Regions from separate parts of the Candidatus Paralachnospira sp. LCP21S3_A2 genome, predicted to be linked through region 3. Evidence: riboswitches for the same ligand, from Rfam matches in the RefSeq annotation. Region 3 holds a riboswitch; each other region holds the start of a gene.
What was found. Region 3 has a riboswitch for cobalamin ahead of ACTQ3K_RS01225 (leucine-rich repeat domain-containing protein). Riboswitches for the same ligand answer to the same signal wherever they lie in the genome.
Positions count from the first base shown of each region.

Region 1: it holds a riboswitch for cobalamin, as region 3 does, so the genes downstream of both, ACTQ3K_RS07630 (immunoglobulin domain-containing protein) here and ACTQ3K_RS01225 (leucine-rich repeat domain-containing protein) in region 3, are expected to answer to the same signal.
Region 2: it holds a riboswitch for cobalamin, as region 3 does, so the genes downstream of both, ACTQ3K_RS04290 (sirohydrochlorin cobaltochelatase) here and ACTQ3K_RS01225 (leucine-rich repeat domain-containing protein) in region 3, are expected to answer to the same signal.

Region 1 is NZ_JBQKGG010000008.1:46,809-53,876, reverse strand. Features, by position in the region: gene rnr (ribonuclease R) at 1-1,175, shown strand, start outside; gene smpB (SsrA-binding protein SmpB) at 1,175-1,642, shown strand; gene ACTQ3K_RS07635 (uroporphyrinogen decarboxylase family protein) at 1,897-2,859, opposite strand; cobalamin riboswitch at 3,036-3,235, shown strand; gene ACTQ3K_RS07630 (immunoglobulin domain-containing protein) at 3,358-7,068, shown strand, end outside.
Region 2 is NZ_JBQKGG010000003.1:217,524-224,591, reverse strand. Features, by position in the region: gene ACTQ3K_RS04305 (TPM domain-containing protein) at 1-386, opposite strand, end outside; gene ACTQ3K_RS04300 (hypothetical protein) at 383-1,492, opposite strand; gene ACTQ3K_RS04295 (hypothetical protein) at 1,914-2,483, opposite strand; gene ACTQ3K_RS04290 (sirohydrochlorin cobaltochelatase) at 2,513-3,748, opposite strand; cobalamin riboswitch at 3,929-4,105, opposite strand; gene ACTQ3K_RS04285 (ABC transporter permease) at 4,204-5,088, opposite strand; gene ACTQ3K_RS04280 (efflux RND transporter periplasmic adaptor subunit) at 5,172-7,068, opposite strand, start outside.
Region 3 is NZ_JBQKGG010000001.1:270,944-278,011, forward strand. Features, by position in the region: gene ACTQ3K_RS01220 (cadherin-like beta sandwich domain-containing protein) at 1-2,980, opposite strand, end outside; gene ACTQ3K_RS01225 (leucine-rich repeat domain-containing protein) at 3,277-4,119, opposite strand; cobalamin riboswitch at 4,394-4,587, opposite strand; gene ACTQ3K_RS01230 (hypothetical protein) at 4,705-5,835, opposite strand; gene ACTQ3K_RS01235 (sensor histidine kinase) at 5,876-7,068, opposite strand, start outside.

The sequences.
Region 1 (7,068 bases), on a different contig from region 3:
CCATGCTGCCGAAGGAGCTGTCCAACGGGATCTGTTCGTTGAATGCCGGTGCAGACAGGCTGGCCTTCAGCTGTATCATGGAAATTGATCAGAAGGGGCGTGTTCTGGGCCATGAAATCGGAAAGTCTGTGATCCGGGTGGATCGGCGCATGACCTATACGGCAGTTAATGCGGTGATTTCCGGTGATGAAACGGCAGAGAAAGAGCATGAGGAGTTTGTGCCGCTGTTTCTTCGGATGAAGAAATTGTCGGATATTCTGCGGGAAAAGCGCCGGAAGCGCGGCTCCATCGATTTTGATTTTCCGGAGAGCAGGATCCTTCTGGATGAGAAAGGACGGCCGGTGGAGATCAAGGCTTATGAGCGCAATGCGGCAACCATGCTTATCGAGGATTTCATGCTGCTGGCCAATGAAACGGTGGCGGAGGATTATTACTGGCAGGGACAGCCCTTTGTCTATCGGACCCATGAAAATCCCGATCCCGATAAGATTCGGGAGCTGGGGCTTTTGATCAGCAATTTCGGGTATCATCTCCGGACAAATCAGGAAGAAATCCATCCGGGAGAGCTTCAGAAGCTGCTGGCAAAGATCCAGGATGCACCGGAGGAGGATCTCATCAGCCGTTTGACGCTGCGCTCCATGAAACGTGCCCGATATCAGACAGACTGTATCGGACATTTCGGGCTGGCAGCCAAGTATTACTGCCATTTCACCTCGCCCATCCGCCGTTATCCGGATCTGCAGATCCACCGGATCATGAGCGATGCCCTGAGCGGCCATATGGATCAGAGGCGGCAGGAGCATTATGAAGACTGCCTTCCGGCTGTCTGTGTCCAGTGCTCCAACAAGGAACGGCAGGCAGACGATGCCGAGCGGGAAGTGGAGAAGATGAAAAAATGCCAGTACATGGCTCATCGGATCGGTGAGGTTTATGACGGCGTGATCTCCGGCGTGACCGGCTGGGGAATGTATGTAGAGCTTCCAAATACAGTGGAGGGAATGATCGCTCTGGCAGCCATGGACAGCGATTACTATGAGTTTGATGAAAAACAGTACCGCCTTGTGGGCGTCGGAACGGGAAAGATTTATAAGCTGGGCCAGAAGATCCGTGTCCGCGTCATGGCAGTTGACCGGGTGGGCAGTACCATTGATTTTATGCCGGAGGAGGATTCGTAATGGCAAAAGAAAGTTATAAGCTGGTGGCTAATAATAAGAAGGCATACCATGATTACTTCATTGACGACACCTATGAGACCGGGATCGCCCTGGCAGGAACAGAGGTGAAATCAATCCGCATGGGGAAATGCAGTATCAAAGAGTCCTTTGTGAAGATCGAAAAGGGAGAGGTTTACATCTACGGTATGCACATCAGTCCTTATGAAAAAGGAAACATCTTCAACAAGGATCCCCTCCGGGTTCGGAAGCTTCTGCTCCATGGATATGAGATCAATAAGCTCATCGGAAAGATCCAGCAAAAGGGCTGCACACTTGTACCGTTAAAGGTCTATTTTAAAGGAAGCCTTGTAAAAGTCGAAATCGGTCTGGCACGCGGAAAAAAACTTTATGACAAACGCGCCGACATCGCCAAAAAAGATCAGAAACGCGAAGCCGAAAAAGAATTTAAAATCAGAAACTTGGGATAAGCACTGAGCCGTGCAAAAAGATCGGTCAATGCCGAAGAAAGCTTGCTTTCGAAAGGCAGATGACCGATCTTTTTATAGGGCGAACGCCCGCATCCAGAAAAAACAAAGTTTTTTCTGGATGGGAACGGCGAAGGATGTACCGTCGAGCAGAGCCGTGGAGGGCGAACGCCGGAAGCAACGGCGAAGAAAGCAGAGCCGTGCAGGCGAAGGCTTACACCACACACACAATTTCCATGAGGTGCTGTGACAGGATTTTATTTCCGATATTCCGAAGCAGCTTTTTCTGCCACATGGAGGCGATGAAGGTCTACATCAGTGGGCAGAGTGCAGTCGGCACCGAGGATCCAGCGTTTATCGCCGAAGGTATCCATGATCTCATGAACGGCGGCGATGATTTCCTCATCGGTTCCGTCCACCAGCACACCGTCACGGTCATCGAGACCGCCTAAGTATACCTTGTCTTCACCAAAGATCTTCCGGCCTTCGATCAGGCTGGGATTGTCGGAGAATACGCCCCAGTTGTAAACCGGAACATCGTATGCCTTGTAGCGGTTCAGGTTCAGATGATCCTTGCACATATGGAGCACGTTGCAGGGCGCATCCTTGGCGGCCTCCAGAATCTGAAGCTCGTAAGGCTTTACAAAGGTCTCGAATTCCTCATCGGTGAGCAGGAAATCTTCTCCTCCGAGAGCAGCATAGTAAACGCCGTCACAGCCGGCAGCCAGACATTCCTTGGAAAGGGTTGTCAGATAGTCAGCCAGAATGCCGAATACATGCTTCATGCCTTCCGGATTTTCACGGAGATATTCCACCAGGATCGCACGGTTTTCTTCAAAATTCTTTTCCACACCTACCAGTGCATGGAATGCGGAAGCGATGATCCCGTGAACGGTGATCAGCATAACAGCTTCTCCGTTCATTTTGCTGCAGATGTTCTTTACAAGCTCCACTTCACGGGTGATGATCGGATCATCATGGGAGATGGGCTTCATCTTATTGAGATCAGCGGCACAGTTGATCTCGGTCTGTCTCGGAACCGTATTTTCATTCATGATCTTGCACAGAGAGGTTCCGCTTTCCCGGAAAAATTTCAGGTGGGTATCAACGGCAGCCTGGCCATATTCATTTCCGGCAGGAAAGTGAAGCCAGAAGCCGCAGGGCATTTCATCGGGGCGCTCGCCGTTCAGAACCGCAAGTACCTGTTCTTTCTTTGTCATAGTGAGACTCCTTTCATCGGTCAGCAGGATTTGAAGAGATCCCGCCACTAATATGATTAGTTATAGTTTGATTATATACAGAAGCACCGGGAAAATCAACCAGATTTTATAAGGCAGCGGCCGGTAAAATTTATCTTGCCCGTTGCCAAAACAGGAGCAATTTGTTATAATACCCGGAAGAACACAGGATTTTCAGTGCCGTATGGCGGGAGACATACGGGTAAAAGGGAACCGGGTGGGAAGCCCGGACGGTCCGGCCACTGTAATCAGGGAGTGAACCTGCAGGATGTCATTGTATGGAGGAAAGTCCATATGAGAAGGCGCGGGGAAACGAAGATCTGTAAGTCAGGAAACCTGCTGAAAAGGTTGGTGAATTGCTTCCGAAGAAAGCACAGGGTTCATCGAATAAAGCTGCGAATTTTATTCAGATTCACCGACGGGTACACGGCCGCTTCCTGGGGCCGATATTTTTGTGCAATGACACAGACAGGAGGAATTATGAAACGTAGAGGCATGAGTATTCTGGCTCTGCTGCTGTCCTGCTCTATGGCGCTTTCTCCGGTTTCCTATGTAAGGGCATCGTCATCGTCGGTTTTGGAAGAATCTGAAACGGCAGCCGAGGAAGAGACAATACCGGAGGAAACAAAAGCACCGGAGCAGAAACCGGAGGAAGAAACCGGGACAGAACCGGAAACGAAAGAATCTGAGACTGTGGAAACGGTTCCGGAAACAGAGTCTTCCGTGGAGACAGAAGCCGGAGAAACAGACCCAGAAGAAACCAAAACGGAAACAGATGCAGAGACGGAGACCGCAGAAGAACCGACGGAGGCAGAAGCGGAAACGGTGCAGCCGACAGCATCTGTACGAAAAGAAGAAGTAAAGAAGATACAGAAAACTGCAGCTGATGCAGCGGAGACCATTGAGGAGATCGCACTTTTCGCAGCAAGGGAGACAGGACTTGCAGTGGCACCGACTATGGCGATTACCGGTGTTAATGTGCTGAAAAGTAATCCTGAGTCCGAGGACGGATACAGCGAATACGGGATGTTTCCGATCACAGATGCGGTCTGCACGGTAAAAGGAGATCAGATTGAGATCACCTTTCATACAGGCAGAAAAAAAGTTTTCGATGGAATCTATCTTGGTTTAAAGAGTGATGAAGGGAAGACCGTACAGTACAGCGGAAGCGGAAGTCCCGTGACGTTTACAATCCAGGTACCGTTATCAAAGAAAAATACCTGGATTCCCGTTACCCTGTATCGTTCAGATAAGGGAACCTGGAATGATAATGAGCTCTGGCTCAGCATTCCGGATGTAACAACTTTGACAAAGCAGCCGGAGGCAGCATCGAAGAAGAGCGGAGAAACAGTTTCGCTTTCCGTGGCAGCTGCCGGAACGGCCTCTTACCAGTGGCAGAAGAGCAGCGACAACGGTGCGACCTGGACAGACTGTCAGGGAGCCAATGTGGCAGTTTATGAATTTACCATGAGTGCTGAGACGGCCGGTCTGTACCGCTGCAAGGTAACAGCTGAGGGAAAGATCGGAACCGTTTCCGAGAACGTACAGGTAAGCGTGGCAAGCGAACAGGAGGGATATGTTTCCGATGATGGAGTATCCGCTGTTTATGCGAGTGATGATACCAAGAAGCCCGGACAGGTCTATTCGATGTTTAAAATCGGTGCATCAAGGGTTACGGTAAAGGGAGACCGTCTGGAGGTAAGTATTTGGGTGAAGCCTGCCAGCAGTGGAAAATTCTCCTATGATGCAATTTATATCGGAGACCGGAATGATGAAACGAAGGAGCCGGTCGTTCTTGGGGCAGAGGATCCGACTATGAGCGACAAGCTTCAGAAGTTTACCTTTACGGTACCTGTTTCCATGGCAGGAGGAGAAGTCCACTTTGTCCCGAGAAGTGCTTCCAAGGGAACCTGGAGTGTTACAAGTTCGCTGGCGTTTAAGCTTCCGAAGCTTTCCGATTTCAAGAAGCCTTCGGTGATCAATATTACGACTCAGCCCAAGGATGTAACCGTTAAGGCAGGAAAGCCTGTAACACTTTCGGTTGAGGCAGCAGGAGAAGCGGGCGTGACCCTGTCCTATCAGTGGCAGAAGAACAATGGAACCGAATGGGTAAACTGTGACGGAGACGGTGCACAGACCGCTTCTTATGGATTTACTATGAGCGAGGCGATGGCAGGAAGCTATCGCTGCCGGATCACAGACAGCACCGGAACAACGGTGACTACCAATTCTGTCAGTGCGGTGATCGCGACGGCACCGGCCGTGACCGGAACAGCTGTCTGCGTAGTAAAGAACAGCGGCGCGGTGTTCACAATGTTTAAAATCGCTGATTCCAGGGTTGTAGAGGATGGCGATGAGCTGGAAATCACCATTACCACAAAAAATACATCGTTTGATGAGCTGTATCTCGGGGAAAATGATGAGGAAAATAAGACTCCGGTGATCCGGGGAACAGAACTGACGGATGGTGGATGGAGCTTCACATTCCGCGTACCGAAGAGCCAGAAGGGTGCGGTTCTGCCTGTAGCTCTCCATAAAGTGAAGGACGGAAGCTGGTACACAAACCAGGATCTCTGGATCTATATTCCTGATGAGGGAATTGAAACCATTCCCACCGCAGAAAATGAGATCAGACTGACAGAGGGCGGAACAGGAACTGCCTCCAAGAAGCTGAATATCCAGAGCTCCAAGGCAGTATTAAAGGGTGATTCCGTGATCGTAACCCTGAATGTGACCGGAAAAGAGTATGACCGTCTCTACCTCGGGGTCCAGGCGGATTCCAATAAAACACCGGTGATCAGTGGAAGCTATTCGGCGGAAACCGGTCTGACAACCTTTACCTTTACGGTTCCGGCAGAAAAGCAGGGCATGAATATTCCGGTGACACCGGGAACCGCAAACAGCTGGTTTACGTATGCGAGAGACTTGTTTATCAGCATTCCCAACCTGGCCGGAAATGCCAATACTTCTGCAGACGGTATTTATGATCTTTACGGATCGGCTTATCCGGCAAGCAATACCTACAGCCTGAATTTTGAGCGGGAGAGCAGTCTTACCATCAAGGGCGATACCGCGACGGTGACCATGGTTACCCAGGCAGGAAATTATGACAAGCTGTATATCGGCGAAGTGTTCGATCCGGATTCGGAAAAGAATGCGAAAGCGGCAGAAGCCGTGGATCGTTCTGATATTGCCAGCGGATATAAGAGCTTTACCTTTACGATTCCCACCGCAGATCTCGGAAAGGATCTGAATTACGTGGTGCATCTGTCCAAGAGCGGTACCTGGGCAGTCAAGGCAGGAACGCTTCATATTAACGGAATCCTGCCGAAGACAGGGGACCTTCCGGATCCGGTTGATCCCAATCCGGTCGATCCGAATCCCGGCGTGAATGTTCCGGCAGACGGCATCTACACCATGGATGTTACCTCCAGCGCCGCCATGTTCCGCGTGGTGAACTGTGTGCTGACCGTTAAAGATGGAAAGATGAGCGCGGTTCTGACCTTAAGCGGAACCGGATACGGTTATTTGTATATGGGAACCAAGGAGGAGGCAGCCGCTGCGGCAGCATCCAGGTGGATTCCATTTGTGACGGATGCCGATGGAAAATATACCTATACCGTACCGGTGGAAGCACTGGACAAGGGAATTTCCGTGGCTGCATATTCGACAAAAAATAAAATCTGGTATGACCGGATCCTGACCTTTAACTCCGATACCCTGAAGAAGATCGGTGATGTGGATAATACAAAGCCTGCGGATCCTTCGAATCCGACAAAGCCGTCCGAGCCCGGAAACAACGGAACTGATAACGGAAACAATACGATTCCGGACAATGACGGCAAGGAAGATCATGAATCCAAGTATGAATCCGATACCAGCGGTTCTACAGCTAAGGTGGACAGCGCGACCGGACTGGCGGACGGCGTATATAAACCCGACAAGTTTTCCTGGTCTGGCGGAACCGGAAAGGTTCGGATCTCCTGCAACAAGATTACCGTGAAGAACGGTCAGGCTTATGCGACACTGGTATTCAGCAGCAGCTCCTATCAGTATGTAAAGGCAAGCGGAAACACCTATTACACCACAAAGAGCGGCGGATCGGCAATGGTTACGATTCCCATTGCATTAAATAAGAATAACAAGATTATCGGCATGACCACGAAGATGAGCGCGGCCCATGAGATCGAA
Region 2 (7,068 bases), on a different contig from region 3:
AGCGTGCTCTCGATCTCATTATCCGTATACTGCTCGATTCCGGTTCCGGCTGTACTGATGTAGATCTGGCGGTTATCCATATCGATCAGGTAAAGCACGCCGGAGCCATTGGATTTTTCATAACCAAATCCATGCTCATCAAAGAAATCATCGGCATACTCCATGGAGCTTTTGCCTTCCGCATCATCGGTAGTTACTATGATGAGATCCTGCCCGATCCGCTGTGCCGTCTCCACCAGCAGCTCCTGAAGCTCTGCTTCCTCCTCCTCTGTCAGGAGATCTGCATCATCATAAACCTTCTGCTCTTCACTGTCGAAGCCGCATAACAGCGTACCCGCTGTCAGAAGCAGCAGCAGAAGCATGGAAATTTTTCTCAGCTTTTTCATACGACACCTCCGATAATATGGATCAACGTCAGCAGAATCCAGATTCCGGCCGTCAGTCCGCCGAAGAAGCCTGCCATGCGCCCCTTGCTCAGCGGCAGCGTACCCACCTGCTTTCCTGTCTGTCCGTTAAGGGCAAACTGATACGTCTTATCTTTATACCGGTAGTTGAGCATCCAGACCGGCAGCATGACATACTCCGCCTTTTCCTCATCGATCCTCAGATTCTGCTGAACGATATTGACACCGCTGTAGCCTGTTATCGTTGCCATAGCCTCATCGACTGCATATTTCCGCACCCGGCCCTTTCCACGCTCCTCCATATCCTTATCTGTCTGGGAATATACCTCAGCCAGATAACCGGAAAGATACGGCATTTCAAATTTTTTCAGATCCTCATAGTGGAACGGCTCCAGAAGATCCATGGTCTTATCCTCCATCTTTTCGGAGGCGTCCATAGGAATCTTTGTATAACCGGCATCCACATCACGCCGTACATCAAAATGGTCGGTGTATATGTATTCCATGTCGCGGGTTCTTGTCGTCCGGGTTCTGGTACAATGGGCATGAAGCTTTACATTCGCCTTATAATCTACCAGCCAGAACGGAACGTAGATCCCGGTCATCTTTTCCATGGTATTTGCACTCTTAAAATCCTTCGGTGTAAACAGGCCCTTCTTTGTCCATGCCTTGAACTTCTCCAGCGCCTGCTCCTTTGTGATCTTAAACGGAATGACCTCCACCGGGCATTTCTCCTCCAGCACATCCTCCATCAGCGTTGTATTTCCGCAGAAGCTGCACATGGTTGCCGCCGTCAGTTCATCTGTCACCACCTCTGCACCGCAGGACGGACAGATATAACGCTTCACCTTCATGGAGGGTCCGGTTTCGCCCTCGGCCTTTGCTCCCTCCTCTTCGGTTTCTACCTTCTGCGCTTTTTCCGCTGCTTTCTCCTCAGCCGTTTCTTCCCGCTTCTCCGGATCTCCGAACTGCTTCTTATACTCTTCAACGGAAAGCGTCGTTCCGCAGTAATCGCAGGAAAGCTTCTGCGTTTCCGGATTAAACAGCATCGGTGCGCCGCAGGACGGACACTTATAATTGATTACCATGAATGGCTCCTTTCTTCTCCATAGCTTAGTTGCCCCCTTTGCCTCCTCCATCATAACACAGACTAAAAAACCATTCAAGAAAGAATCCCGTCATCCAGCGAGATCCCTGCTCTTTCGTGTTCATATTTTGTTCAAATATCATTCAAAATCTTTTTACAGTCTGGGCACGATTTCTTCACGTTTCCCACCTATACTGTAACCATAAGAAACAGACAAGACATTCACAAAGATTTGAGCAAAGCATTTAGCTGTTGCGAAAACTTTTTTTCATACCGAGCTGAGTTATCAGCTCTCCTCCCTTTTTACTATTATATAAAAAATCTCCTGTTCCTCGTCAAAACAGGAGATTTTTTATGCCCCGGAAACGCTTTCCGGGGCATGAACTTTCTATGAACTATCTGTCATTCAGGGACAATCCTGTTTATTCCTCTGCCTTTACCGGATTCGATACGCTCACCTTATGGTCATACCACTTTCCTTTTTTCCCGATCAAGGCCAGATCAAACTCTTCATCAAGAGCCGGAACCGGAATATCAAACCCGTATACCTCTTCGGTCGAACCACCTTTGTAGGTTACTGTATCGGTGGTCGGCTGCAGCAGCTCTGCACCCTCCTTCTGGGCATCTGCGGCCGTTCCGGGGAACAGATTGACAATGCTCTTGGAAACCAGCGATACATGAAGCGTCATAACACCGTTTTCAACGGTCAGGGTTCCTTTTCCGTCGCATGCTTCATTCGCGTGGAACATACTGCTGTCAGTATTGAACTCCGCTTCGTAGGTTCCGTCCTCCAGCGCTGCTGTTTTCGATGCCTCCGTTGCCGCCTCTGTGGCAGTCTCTTCGGTCGCTGTCTCTGTCTCTTCGATTGTTGTTTCTGCTGCCACGGTTGTTTCCGCTGCCGCAGTTGTTTCATTCTTCTTGGTTCCGCAGCCTGACAGCAGCAGCGCTGTCAGGGCGGAAGCACACAGGATCACTGTGAGTTTTCGTTTCATATCTGATTCTCCTATTGCTGATGTCTCAATTATTTTGCAAGCGCGTCAGCAGTATGTGCAACATAAAGCGCCTGGATAGCATCGATCTCGCCCAGGCCTGCGATCTGGCAGTCAATGCTGTCAAACTTTCCGGATGCTTCAAACTGGCTCTTCCAGGAATCGTCATCCTCACCAGCCATATCGTTGTTTGCATGATCGCCTGCTACAACCATCAGAGGACGAAGAATGATCTTCTTGTAGCCGGCAGCGGAAGCTGCCTCGATCACTGCCTCGCATGCAGTCTCCTCAGGCTCACCCTCAACGGTTCCGATGAAGACGTTCTCATAGCCAAGCTCCTTCATCTGAGTCTGCATCTGGGTATAGGAAACCTTTGCATTATGAGAGGTTCCGTGGCCCATGAATACGAATGCCACACCGTCCTCCTTTGCTGCATCCAGAGAATCAAAGCCTGCGGTCTTTACTGCTTCTGCGGTAACGGCTTCTGCAACAGCCTTCTTGTCTGCATTTACAACGGTCTCATCCTCTCCCACTTCGCCGAGCAGGGGCTCTGCGACCTTTACAGACTCGAATTTATCCTTATATGCCTCAACGGTTTCCATCAGCTCGTCATACTCTGCGCCATGCATTAAGTGCGTCGGCTGAACGACCAGATTCTTTACGCCGTTGTTTACAGCACGCTCCAGCGCCTGCTCCATGTTGTCGATGTGCTCATCGTCACGGGCCTGGATATGGTTGATGATGATCTGAGCAGTAAATGCTCTTCTTACGGACCAGTCAGGATTTGCTTCCTGAAGCGCATCCTCGATCCCCTTGATATCCTTTACACGGCTGTCATTAAAGGAGGTACCGAAGCTTACAACCAGAAGCTCATTCTCACCGATCTCGTCCTGGTTTCTGGGATCATCCTTGGAGGCATCGCCGGTATCTCTTCCGAAATAATCAGGATCTGCGTTCTCGCCCTCTACCAGCTCCTTCTGTGCATCCGTTAACGCATCCCATGCTTCCTTTGCTGCCTTGCACTGCTCATCGGTCTGGTCGTTTCTTGTCTGCACATAGATGGCATCGATCAGCTCAGCTACATGATCGGCTGCTGCCTGATCATCGTTTGCCTTTGCTTCTGTCTCTGTTTCCTGTGCCTCAGTTGTCGTCTCTGCAGCCTTTGTGGTTTCTGCTGCTGTTGTCTCGCTCTGCTTCTTTCCGCAGCCTGCCAGCACAGATGCTGTCAGAACAGAAATGCAGAGAACTGCTGTGAGTTTTCTTTTCATCTTCGTTTTCTCCTCGTATCTTTGTTTTTTTGTTTTCCGAAAAGCGGATCCTTCAGAATACAGGCCGTGATGCTGAAAAAAAATCTCAATATAAAAATCCAGCGTAAACTTCACGCTGGATTCCCCTTGTTATCGTTTTATTCGATACTGGATCAAATCCTCGTGACCCGGAACACCTTGTTCCTGTATCACAGAATGGCAGGTCTCCTGGCTTACAGTTCAAACGCATACCGCCGTCTTCCCGATGACTCAGTGACATACTGGCAGTACCCTCCTGTATACAGTGACGAGATCGCACAGGCCTTTCACCTGTTTCCCTATTCTCCGCATGGCTGCGGCACCATCTGCTTCCTTATTCCGTTTTCAGACAGATGTATTATAGCACGCATCTTAAAAAAATCAACCCTTGTTTTACCGAAAATGATAACTTCTTAACAGAATTCATCCCGGTCTCTTCACTGCACCGCATACTGTCCCGGTTCTCCCTCCGGGATCATGCTGTTCATCATCCGGCAGGCATACTCTGCTGTCTCTTCCGCCCATATCTGTCCGGAATCCTTCTTCCTTTCCTCTGCAGCGTTTTCCCGATCCAGCCGTATCGCCATTGCCTTCGGCTCCTCCAGAGCATACACCTGTGCCCAGGTGCTTTCCGGGATCACAACCAGACCGCTTCCTGCCTTCTCTGCCCCCGTTTCCGCAATTCCGACGACCTGATAAGGGATCCCGTTTACCTCGATCATTCCACCCAGCGCTTCCTTCCCGTCAAAAAGCTGTTGTCTGGCGCGCTCATTGAGCACTGCCGCACGCACGCCGTCTGTCTGGTCTTTTTCCGTCAGGCCGCGCCCCTCGATAATATAGAGATCGGCAGCCGAAAAGAAATCTTTCCCGGCGCCGATGACACTTCCGCCCTCCAAAGCCGCCGTTTTGCGCCAGACCGTATCTCCGGCCTCCCGCCAGTAAAAGGCTTCCGCCTCCGCGATCCCGTCTGTCTCCGAAAGAATCGGTTCCATCTGATCCGCCAGGTCATTTAAGCGCCTGCTTCCGGAGCCGCCGGTTTCGGATACCGCAACGCTGCACCTGATTCCGTTTTCACAGAGGGCCAGTGCCGCCGAATCCGAGCCGAACAGACCGCCGAAGGAAACGGCTGTTTTCTCCTCTCCGTTTCCATCCGGCCGGTTATTTTCTCCGGAACGGCCATTTTCGTTACTCGCCGATACCCTTCCGCCGGAATCGGCGGTCTGCTTTTTCCCGCTCTGTCGTCCCAGGAAAAAACAGAGACCTCCGATTCCGGCGATAAAAATCAGGAGCCCAAGCCCTGCGATCATTCGTTTGTTCTTCATGACTCCTCCTTTTAAAAATGCTCCGTCATCCTACGCTCCGGCACACTCTGCTTTCATTCTGTCGTCTCCGGTATGCTCTGCTTTCATTCTGTCGTCTCCGGCACGGCCTCTGTCAGCGGCTCCGCCGTCTCTGTGGTTTCCTCCGGCCCGATCTCCATCTCTGTTCCGTAAACGATCCGTGCCTTTGCCCCGGTCTTTACCCCATCCGCTCCCGGCTCTGCCAGATAATCGGTTTCCGCCAGGCCGGAACAGATCTCGAGCTTTGTTCCGAGAATGGTTCTTCCGGTCTCCACTGCCCGTTTTTCCAGCCGTTCATCTGCTCCCATAACATAGGCAAAGGCCTGCCCATGCTCATAAAAGATCATTTCTGCGGGAATCACCAGAGTCCCCGATTTTTCTTCCCCGGACGGAAACAAAACACTGACCGGTTCGCCCGCGCGGAGAACCTGTTTTGCTGCCGATGCCCGGAAACGGTAGCAGCTCATAGCCGGATTTCCGCTGCTGCTTTCCGTCTCCTCCGGCTCTCTCGAAACGGAAGAAAGCTCCGCCTCCAGAGAAACCAGCTTTCCGTCCCGCTCCAGAAGGACCGTCACCGCTTCTCCTCCGAAAACGTTCTCAAACAGCGCTTCTCCGAGAAGTCCCTCGATATGGACACCCTCTGCTCCCTGAAAGGTCAGCACCGGCTGTCCGAAATGAGCGGCCTCCTCCGGTGTCCGGACCTCCGATGCCGTTCCTGCCTGTGAAGCAGTCACCGTACACGCCGCGATTTCCTTTTCCAGTGCCTTTAAGGCCGCCTCTTTTTTCCGAATTGCCAGCTCCAGCTTTTCATATTCCAGAAGCCGGTCGCTTAACAGCTTTGCCAGCTCTTCCTTTGTATAACCCTTCGGTTCCTCCAGACCGCCTAAAGCCTCCTCAAGCTGTCCGTCATCAAACACTCCGTCAAAATCCGGGATTTCCGGTTCCTCCGGCTGAGGCAGTGTTTCCCTGCCGGACTGGGCGGGTTCGGTCTCCTCCGATTTTGCCGGCCCTGTCTCTTCTCCCGATTGAGACGGATCACTTTCCTCCGGCTTCGTCGGCTCCTTCTCTTCTCCCGGCTGAGAGGGATTACTTTCCTCCGGCTTCATCGGCTCCTTCTCCTCTTCCGGCTTCGTCGTCTCCTTCTCCTCCTCCGGCTGAGAGGGATCGGTCTCTCCCTTTACGGCTTCTTCATATGCTTTCCCGTCAAACTTCCAGATAAGTAACGGTGCATCCAGCGTCTCCTCATTTTCCACGATCACAAACTGCCCGCATTTTTCCAGCCTCATAAGAGACACCAGGACTGCCGCCTCCACCTCGCCTCCACGTTTCAGATAATAGGAACAGGGATCCTCCGCCGTTCCCCTTCCCTGAAAGGGAATGCTCTCCGCCGTGATCCGCTCATAAACCACAGGTACTTCCTCCCGGCCCCGAATCGTTTCAGGATCGGTTTTCTGATTCTCTTCCTGATTGATTTTCAGATCGGTTTCAGGACCGGCTTCACGATTTGTTTCCGTCTCATAGCTTACGGTAAACAGGTTGGAATCCATCCCACGACCAAGCCCGTCCATGACCGGCCTCGTCTGCTTCAGGGTCAGAATATAGGCCGCCAGCCGCCCCAGATAGATCTCCTCGTTTTTCCGGGTGAGCTCCGTCCGGTTCCATTCCTCCTGAAGCCCTGAACTGTCATAGCGAAGAAGTGCCTCCCCGGCTGCCACCGACTGTCCGGCGCATACATACACCTCTGCCACCGGACGCTCCTGCGTCTCATAATAGGACTTTACCATCCCAGAAACTGCCTTCGCCTCCACGGTCTTTGCCGATGACCACTGTCTGTCCCGAAGCGCTTCCACCGAGCAGACAGGCACTGCCGTCTCCTTGGGGATTTTCCGAAAAAACAGAAGACCGCTTATGATTCCAAGGAGCAGGACTGCGAAAAACAGGAGGCCAAAAAGGATCCTCCGC
Region 3 (7,068 bases):
CACTGCTCAGGCCGTCGTAGCTTACCACTTCGATGGTATCGGTGGAGCCAAGCTTCTTGATCCAGAAGTCTGCCTCGCTCTCTTCCGGATCCTCAAATCCGGCCATGTAATCGGTAACTCCGGGGTCAAATTCCTTATCCAGAACGTACATTTGTCCTATTCCCGCATTGGGATTGTTGGTAATGACAAGGCTCTTTACTACCGGACCCTCCATGGCACTGAAATGATACGTCTTTATATAGTCGCCATTGGTAAGCTGAACTTCAACATCTGCCTTTCCGTCAGTCATGCTGATCACGGCTTCACCCGAATCGCAGGGCTTTCCATTGACCGTAATGACCGTTCCGTCGTTTGCCGTTACATGCAGGGTAAAGTTCTCGGTTCCCTGATCCACCGTGATCATGTGATCTGTTAAGGAACCGTCAAAGGTATCGCCGCCGTCAATGACTGCGTTTCCGCCGCTTACCTGCAGATTGGTAACATACGCCTGCGCATTGCGGATCGCAAACTGCCATGCGGAGTCGTTCTTCATGTACATGGTACCCTTTTCATCGACTGCCACGCTGGCGATACAGTACTGAGGATGGCTCGGGCAGTAGAACTCGCCGGACTCGGGATCTGGCTCGGTCATGTCTGCGCTGTCCTTGATCATGTACATGCTTCCCTTGGAGCTGTTCTCCATGAAGTATACATAAACATAGCCGGTCTCTTCTTCGTAAGCCGTTGTTACGACACCGGAGCTCTGGCAGTAAGAATTGGTGCTTACGGAGTAAGCCTCGCTCATGGCGCCGCTTTCGGGATCGATCTTGATGACCTTCAGGGCACCCTTGGAACCAAATCCGCCGGTGGACCAGCCGATATACAGACGGTTATTGTAAATAACAGGGGTACTTACCGATGCACCGCCCAGCTCCAGAGGCGCGATCAGGTTTTCCAGATCCAGGGTACCGTCATCCGCAATGTTAAAGGAATACAGTTTTCCGTGGCCGCTGATAAAATAGATTCTCTTGTTGTAATACGTCACACCGCTTCGTCCGCCGTCGATCACCACCGACTGAACGGTTTCACCGGTTACCTTGTCAATGCAGAGAAGACGACCCTGATCCGTCTGGTTCGCCGGTCCGGAAGCTGCAACAAATACATACTTCTCATTGCTCCATACATCGTTCCACCAGATGTTTCCGTTGGAATCCATATTTCTCCAGGTTGCATCCTTGGCCTCATCGCCGACGGTCGGATCTTCATCCTCAACAGAAATGCATACCAGAGCGCCGTTGCCCTGAAGTCCGAAATAAATGTAGCCATCGGAATAACGGATCGGGCTGTTGGAGGAACCGCCGTTTGGATCGGTATAGACCCAGAGAGATTCCATGGTATCTGCATTGAAGCACTGAACACCGCCGTTGATCGGTACAAAAATCATACCGTTGCCATATGTAGAAGGCATTAAGTTAAAGCCTGCACCGTCCTTTGTGGTGGCGCTGCCGACTACATTACCGGTTTCCTTGTCCATCTTATAAATGGTATTCTTGGAAAAGGTATACATGAAGTTGCCTGCAATGATCGGGGTGCTTCCGGAGCTGGGAGTTACCGATACGCCGGTCTGCCGTTCCCAGACAACCTCGATGGCACTGCGGTTGATGGGGGTCTTTACATTTACGATGGAATTATTATCCTCACCGCAGCGTGCCCCCGGATAGGTCGGGTTGTACTGGGTCAGCGGATCGGATTCCGGAGTTTTTTCCAGGGTAAAGGTCTTTATGGTATCCTCGGAAAGATTCAGAAGATTTCTGCCGTTTTCGTCCTGCTCGTTCTTCGGAGCCTTATAGCTCTGGTATCCCCTGGCCGTTACGGTGTAGATGTAATCCTCCTTGGGGTACAGCTTATAGGTTCCGTCTGCCTCCGGGATCACACGGGTCTTTCCTTTTGTACCGCGGTACAGGGCGAACAGTGCGCCGTCGGTCTTCAGATCAACGGTCAGGGTCACCGCCGACACCTGATTAATAGTAACGGTGTACTCCTGGGCAGCATCCGAACCGTTCTTTACGGAGACGGTCAGCTTGTTCTCACCAGGCTGAATCGGAAAGTCATAGGTTCCGTCCGCCGATTCCGTTCCGTTGAACAGGAAGGCTGTTCCGTCTGCTCCCGCCAGCTCCGATGCCTTTACCTTTACGCTTGTCACATCATCGATCACATTCACGGAATAGTCTGTAACCAGCTTGCTGAATCCAGGTGTAAAAGCAATCGCAGCCCCATTTGCATCCGTCAAAGTCAGACCGGAAAGCAGAGCCTTTCTCTTAACGTGGATCTTATAGGTCTCGGATACAGATCCGGAGGCTGCTGTCAACGTAACTTCTGCTCCCTTTGCACCCTTTGCGATCAGTTTTGGAAGGGAGGTAAGGGCGGCGGTGGAGGTAGCCTTCACCGTCTTTGCCGCACCGTCGATATCCGTATAGGTGTAGGTCAGTGTTACGCCGCTTGCCGCAGCAGCGATTCTCGCTCTCGTCCGGAAGTAGGTGCTGGAAGCCTCCCAGTAAACAACCGTCTCTCCGTTCTCGTCAAAATCCGGGGATAAACCAACCTTGTCATTGGTCTCGAGACCAAGTAACAGGCTGTGAGTTTCCTCTTGTGCAGAAAGCGCGCTCTTATTTTCCGGTTCCTGAGGTTCTGCCTCTACATCAGCATCAGTCCCCTTATCCTTCGCCGCTTCAGCTGCAGGCTCTGCAGCCTTGCCCGCTGCCTCTTCTGCCTTTCTCTCTGCTGCTTTGTTTTCTTCTGCTTTGGTTTCTTCTTCTCCGGTCTCCTCCTTCGAAGCCTCTGTCTGCTCTTCTGTCTCTGCATCCTGGACCGCCTGTGCAGAAGCTTCCACTGCAGTCTGTGCAGGATTATCCGCGGAGGCAGCCAGAACCGGGCTTGTTCCCACACTCAGCACCATGCTGAGGCTTAACAGAAACGCAAGCCATCGTTTGGTTTTTCTCATACTTCATTCTCCTTTCTTCTCTATCTGTCAAAGAACACGCTTCATAAGCGGTTCTTTAAGACCTCACTCAAGATCCATACACTTTTTTATAAAATAAAGAAGAGCTTCTCCGAAGAGAAGCTCTTATATTTCGCCATGATACAATACGCCCTGCTCCTCTGGATCTTTTTGAAACAGCAGGTCATACGGGCTATCCGCACTTCCGGACATAAAATTCCTTCCGGCTGGCTCCGGGATCTAACCGGATCACCTATCAATTACCAACGTAAACTGTATCGATGTATTATTATTCAATTTTACAAATATTCTATTTCCATACCGTATTCGTTCGCGTAAGCCTCCATCCGGCTTCCCTTCGGACATCGGATCACACAGTTTTTATTGGTAATCCATTCTCCGATCACTTCCGGATCTCCCGGTACCTCCAGAACCTTCAGTCTGGAACATCCATGGAATGCCCATTTTCCGATGGTTTTCACGGTCTCAGGCACACGAACATATTCTAACGCCTTGCATTTGAGAAAAGCTCCCTCACCAATATCTGAAAGCTCTCCGGGAAGCTCCAGCTCCGTAAGGCCGCTGGCATAAAACGCTCTCGCGGCGATCCGTTTTAGATGCTCCGGAAGATGCAGGGTTTTCAGCTCTCCGCATTTATAAAATGCTTCCCTTCCGATCTCCTCCAAACTGTCCGGCATAACAAGCGCCGATAATTCCTTACATTCTGAAAATACACGATTCGGCAGCCGCTGCACCTGATTATTCTTTTCAAATTCTACTTTTCCAAGACGCTTGCAGCCGTAAAACGCGGCATCCTCCATTTGCGAAAACGCTGACGGAAAACTCACAGTCCGCAGATTGGAACAGCCAAAAAAGGCTTCCTTTCGGATTGTACTGAGATTGGGAACGCCTACCTTTCTAAGGTTTGTGCAGTTATAAAATGCCTGTCCACGGATCTCAACTATCTGCGGCAAAAACACGGTTCGCACCTTGATATTGTTTTTCAGAGCCTCTCTTCCGACGATTCTGTAGTTTTCATCAATTTCCAGATCTGGCACTGCCCGCCGAAGTGCCTCCTTCCGCTCTAAAACCTGCTCCGTCATGCCGTACACTCCCATCGCTTTCTTGTTTTTTCTATCCACACTGTCTTCTCTCTGATATATCGAACAGTGTTTCAAAACAATCCTGCATCGGATAATTTTTTCCGGAAGCCCTGCACCGGACTTCTTCATACGGGTTTTCTTTCAGCAGGAATCATTCCTGCTTTTTTTGTTTCATAGGATGCACTTTCCTGTGAAATAAAAAAGCCGCCCACAGGCGGCAAATATCTGTCCAAAAAAAGTGTCCTTTTAACAGAAATTTCTCAATTCCTGAATTGCTCTTTTTTCTGCACATTTCTTTCGCCGTGACCCGCAGCACTGAAATACAGTCAAAGCAGGTTTTCTGACTCCGGGTTTCATCGTTCTCCCCGCCTTCCCAGTTTCCCAGTGGCATTTCAGGGGATCACTCCGCCCATACAGTAACGGCATTGTCCAGGACTCTCACCTGATTCCCTTTTAACCTTCGCTCCGCTCAGAGGAGTCTCCGGCACTCTGACTTCTGCAAAACTATTGCCTAGTTTTCGTGTATAGTTTAACACGTTCCTCCGAGCCTGTCAATTCATTCCAGATATTTTCGGGAATCTGAAACTTTCAAACGGAAATTTCCAGAATTTTTCTCCCCCTTTTTTATTGCACCGTCCAGTATGCCTTGATCATCCGGTCGGCAATTCTGGTTACATCTGCCATGTCTGCCAGTACCAGATCCATGTGATGGCGTGGATTTCCCTGGAACATCAGGCTCTCTGATTCCTGGATCAAAACCACAGCGTAATCCTCACCTGGAAAGCTCCAGATATACGCCGTCCGGCCCCGCTCCCGGTCCTCTTCGCTTGGTGCATAGACCAGCCGCTTTTCTCCCGGCGTTTCCCCCAAAAGCGCTTCGTATAGGGGATTTAATGCCTGAGCAAGCAACGGATACCGGCTGCCGGCTGTTTTTTCCCTTGCCAGCGCACAGATAGCTTCGCCTGTCTCCTCCATCTTTCCCGGTGTCCCGCAGTTTACATAAATCCGGACGGGAAGCCCGGTTTCTGCGTCCAGATAAAGCTTCATGTATCCGCCGCTCCAGGTATAATCAGCCGTCCAGACTGCCGCACTTTCATTGGCCCGGAAGGACATGGTGAGGGGAAGCTCGGAATCCCGGAGTGCCTCAGCCCCATCGTTCTCTTCGATCTGTTCTCTGCACAGATTTCCCATCTGCCAGAAGATCATCCGTGCGATATCCTCTGCCGCTTCCTCACTCAGTTCTTCCTTTGACGGCTCCCTTGTCTCGACACTGCCGCCCAGTAGACGAAGCCCGGCCAGTGAAAGATCGGTCACTGCCGGAAACCGTTCTGCCAGACGGATTCTCGCCTGTGTACTGTCTGCTCCGTCCGCAGGGACTGCTTCCGAAATCCGGTCGGTTTTCGTATCGCCTCTTTCACCCGGATCCATGCCGTTTTCCGAATTTCCATCCATGGCTGTGACTCCTGCGTTTTCCGAAACCACCCAGCCTTCCGAATCGGAGGCTCCTGCAGTTTTTCCGCTGTCTGTCGCAGCCTCCGGATCTGCCGATGAAACAGGATCGGTTCCTCCCGGATTCTTTGCCGTCTGCAAAAGCCTGTTTCCCGACGGATCTGCCACCGTCACCGTCGTACTCATCAGCCTTTCCGTCTGCCGCTCCAGTGCCTTATGGGCAATTCCCATGCCGGCCGCTCCCAATAAGACCAGGATTCCAAACACCGCCAGTCCGCCCAGGACCTGCCTGACTTTCTTTTTCATACAAACGCCTCCTTTCTGCCTTTGATTTTTTATGATTCCATCAGGTTTCCGTATCTGTTCCTGTTTTTTCTGTTTCTGTTCCGGTTTCTGCTCCCGGGAGCACCAGGGAAACCTCGGTTCCGCTGTTCTCCCGGCTTACGATCATCAGACTGGTATCATGAAGAGCCGCGATCTTCCGGCACAGCGCCAGCCCCAGCCCCGCACCGTTCTGCTTCCGGCTTCTGGACTTGTCCACCATGTAAAACGCTTCCTGGATATGAGGCAGCTTCTCCGCCGGGATTCCCCGTCCGTTGTCCCGCACTGCGATCTCATAGCCGCACTCCCGTATGATTCCAAGAACCTCGACCTGCGTAGCCCCCGATTTTCCGGCATTGTCCATCAGGTTCATGACCAGGGTCTTCATGAGATCCCATTCCATGTTCATGATCCCGTCCTCCCATGATACCGTAAGCGCTGCCTTTCCCGCAAACAGCGGCTCTGTGGTCTCCTTCAGATCCTCGAAAAACTCTCCCGCCGGAATCTGCTCCCGGCAGAACACCTCCTGCCCCAGGGCAATAAACCGGAGCATTTTTCCGGACAGAGCCTCCAGCCGCATTCCTTCGTTTAAAATATAGCCTGCCGCCTCCCGCACCTCGTCTCTGGAACATTCCTTCTGGTACAGCCGGTCGGCATAGCCGATGATGGCTGTCATGGGCGTTTTGATCTCATGGGAAAAATCTCCCATGAACTGTTCTTTACGCTCCGCCTCCAGGGAAAGCTCCTCCACCTTCTGCTCCACTGCCTCTGCCATCTGATTAAACGAGCGGCTCAGCTCCGCGATCTCATCCTGCCCCTGCGCCCGGACCCGTTCCCCGTAATGACCGTCCGCGATCCGGTCAGCCTGTACCTGGAGCCTGCGAATGGGTTTTGCGATCACATAGGCCAGTACCGCCTGAACGAGGGCGCAGACCGCCACAGCCAGATAAATCGCCCGCCGGTATTCCTGCTCCATCAGAGCTTTATCTTCATACAAAAAATCCACCTGCTTGCCGGTGATCAGGCGGCAGGATGTCCCATGCAGCACAACTGCACCGCCAACCAGCAAAATCCGTTTTTCACCACCAGTCACCACGCGGCAGGTTAAAACCTCCGGATCAGCCTCCCCGGACTCCGGCCGAAGTTCCTCCGGAAAGGTGGAAAACAGAACCTCCCCGGTTTCCGAATACAGTACACCGTACCGGTCACCCAGCTGTT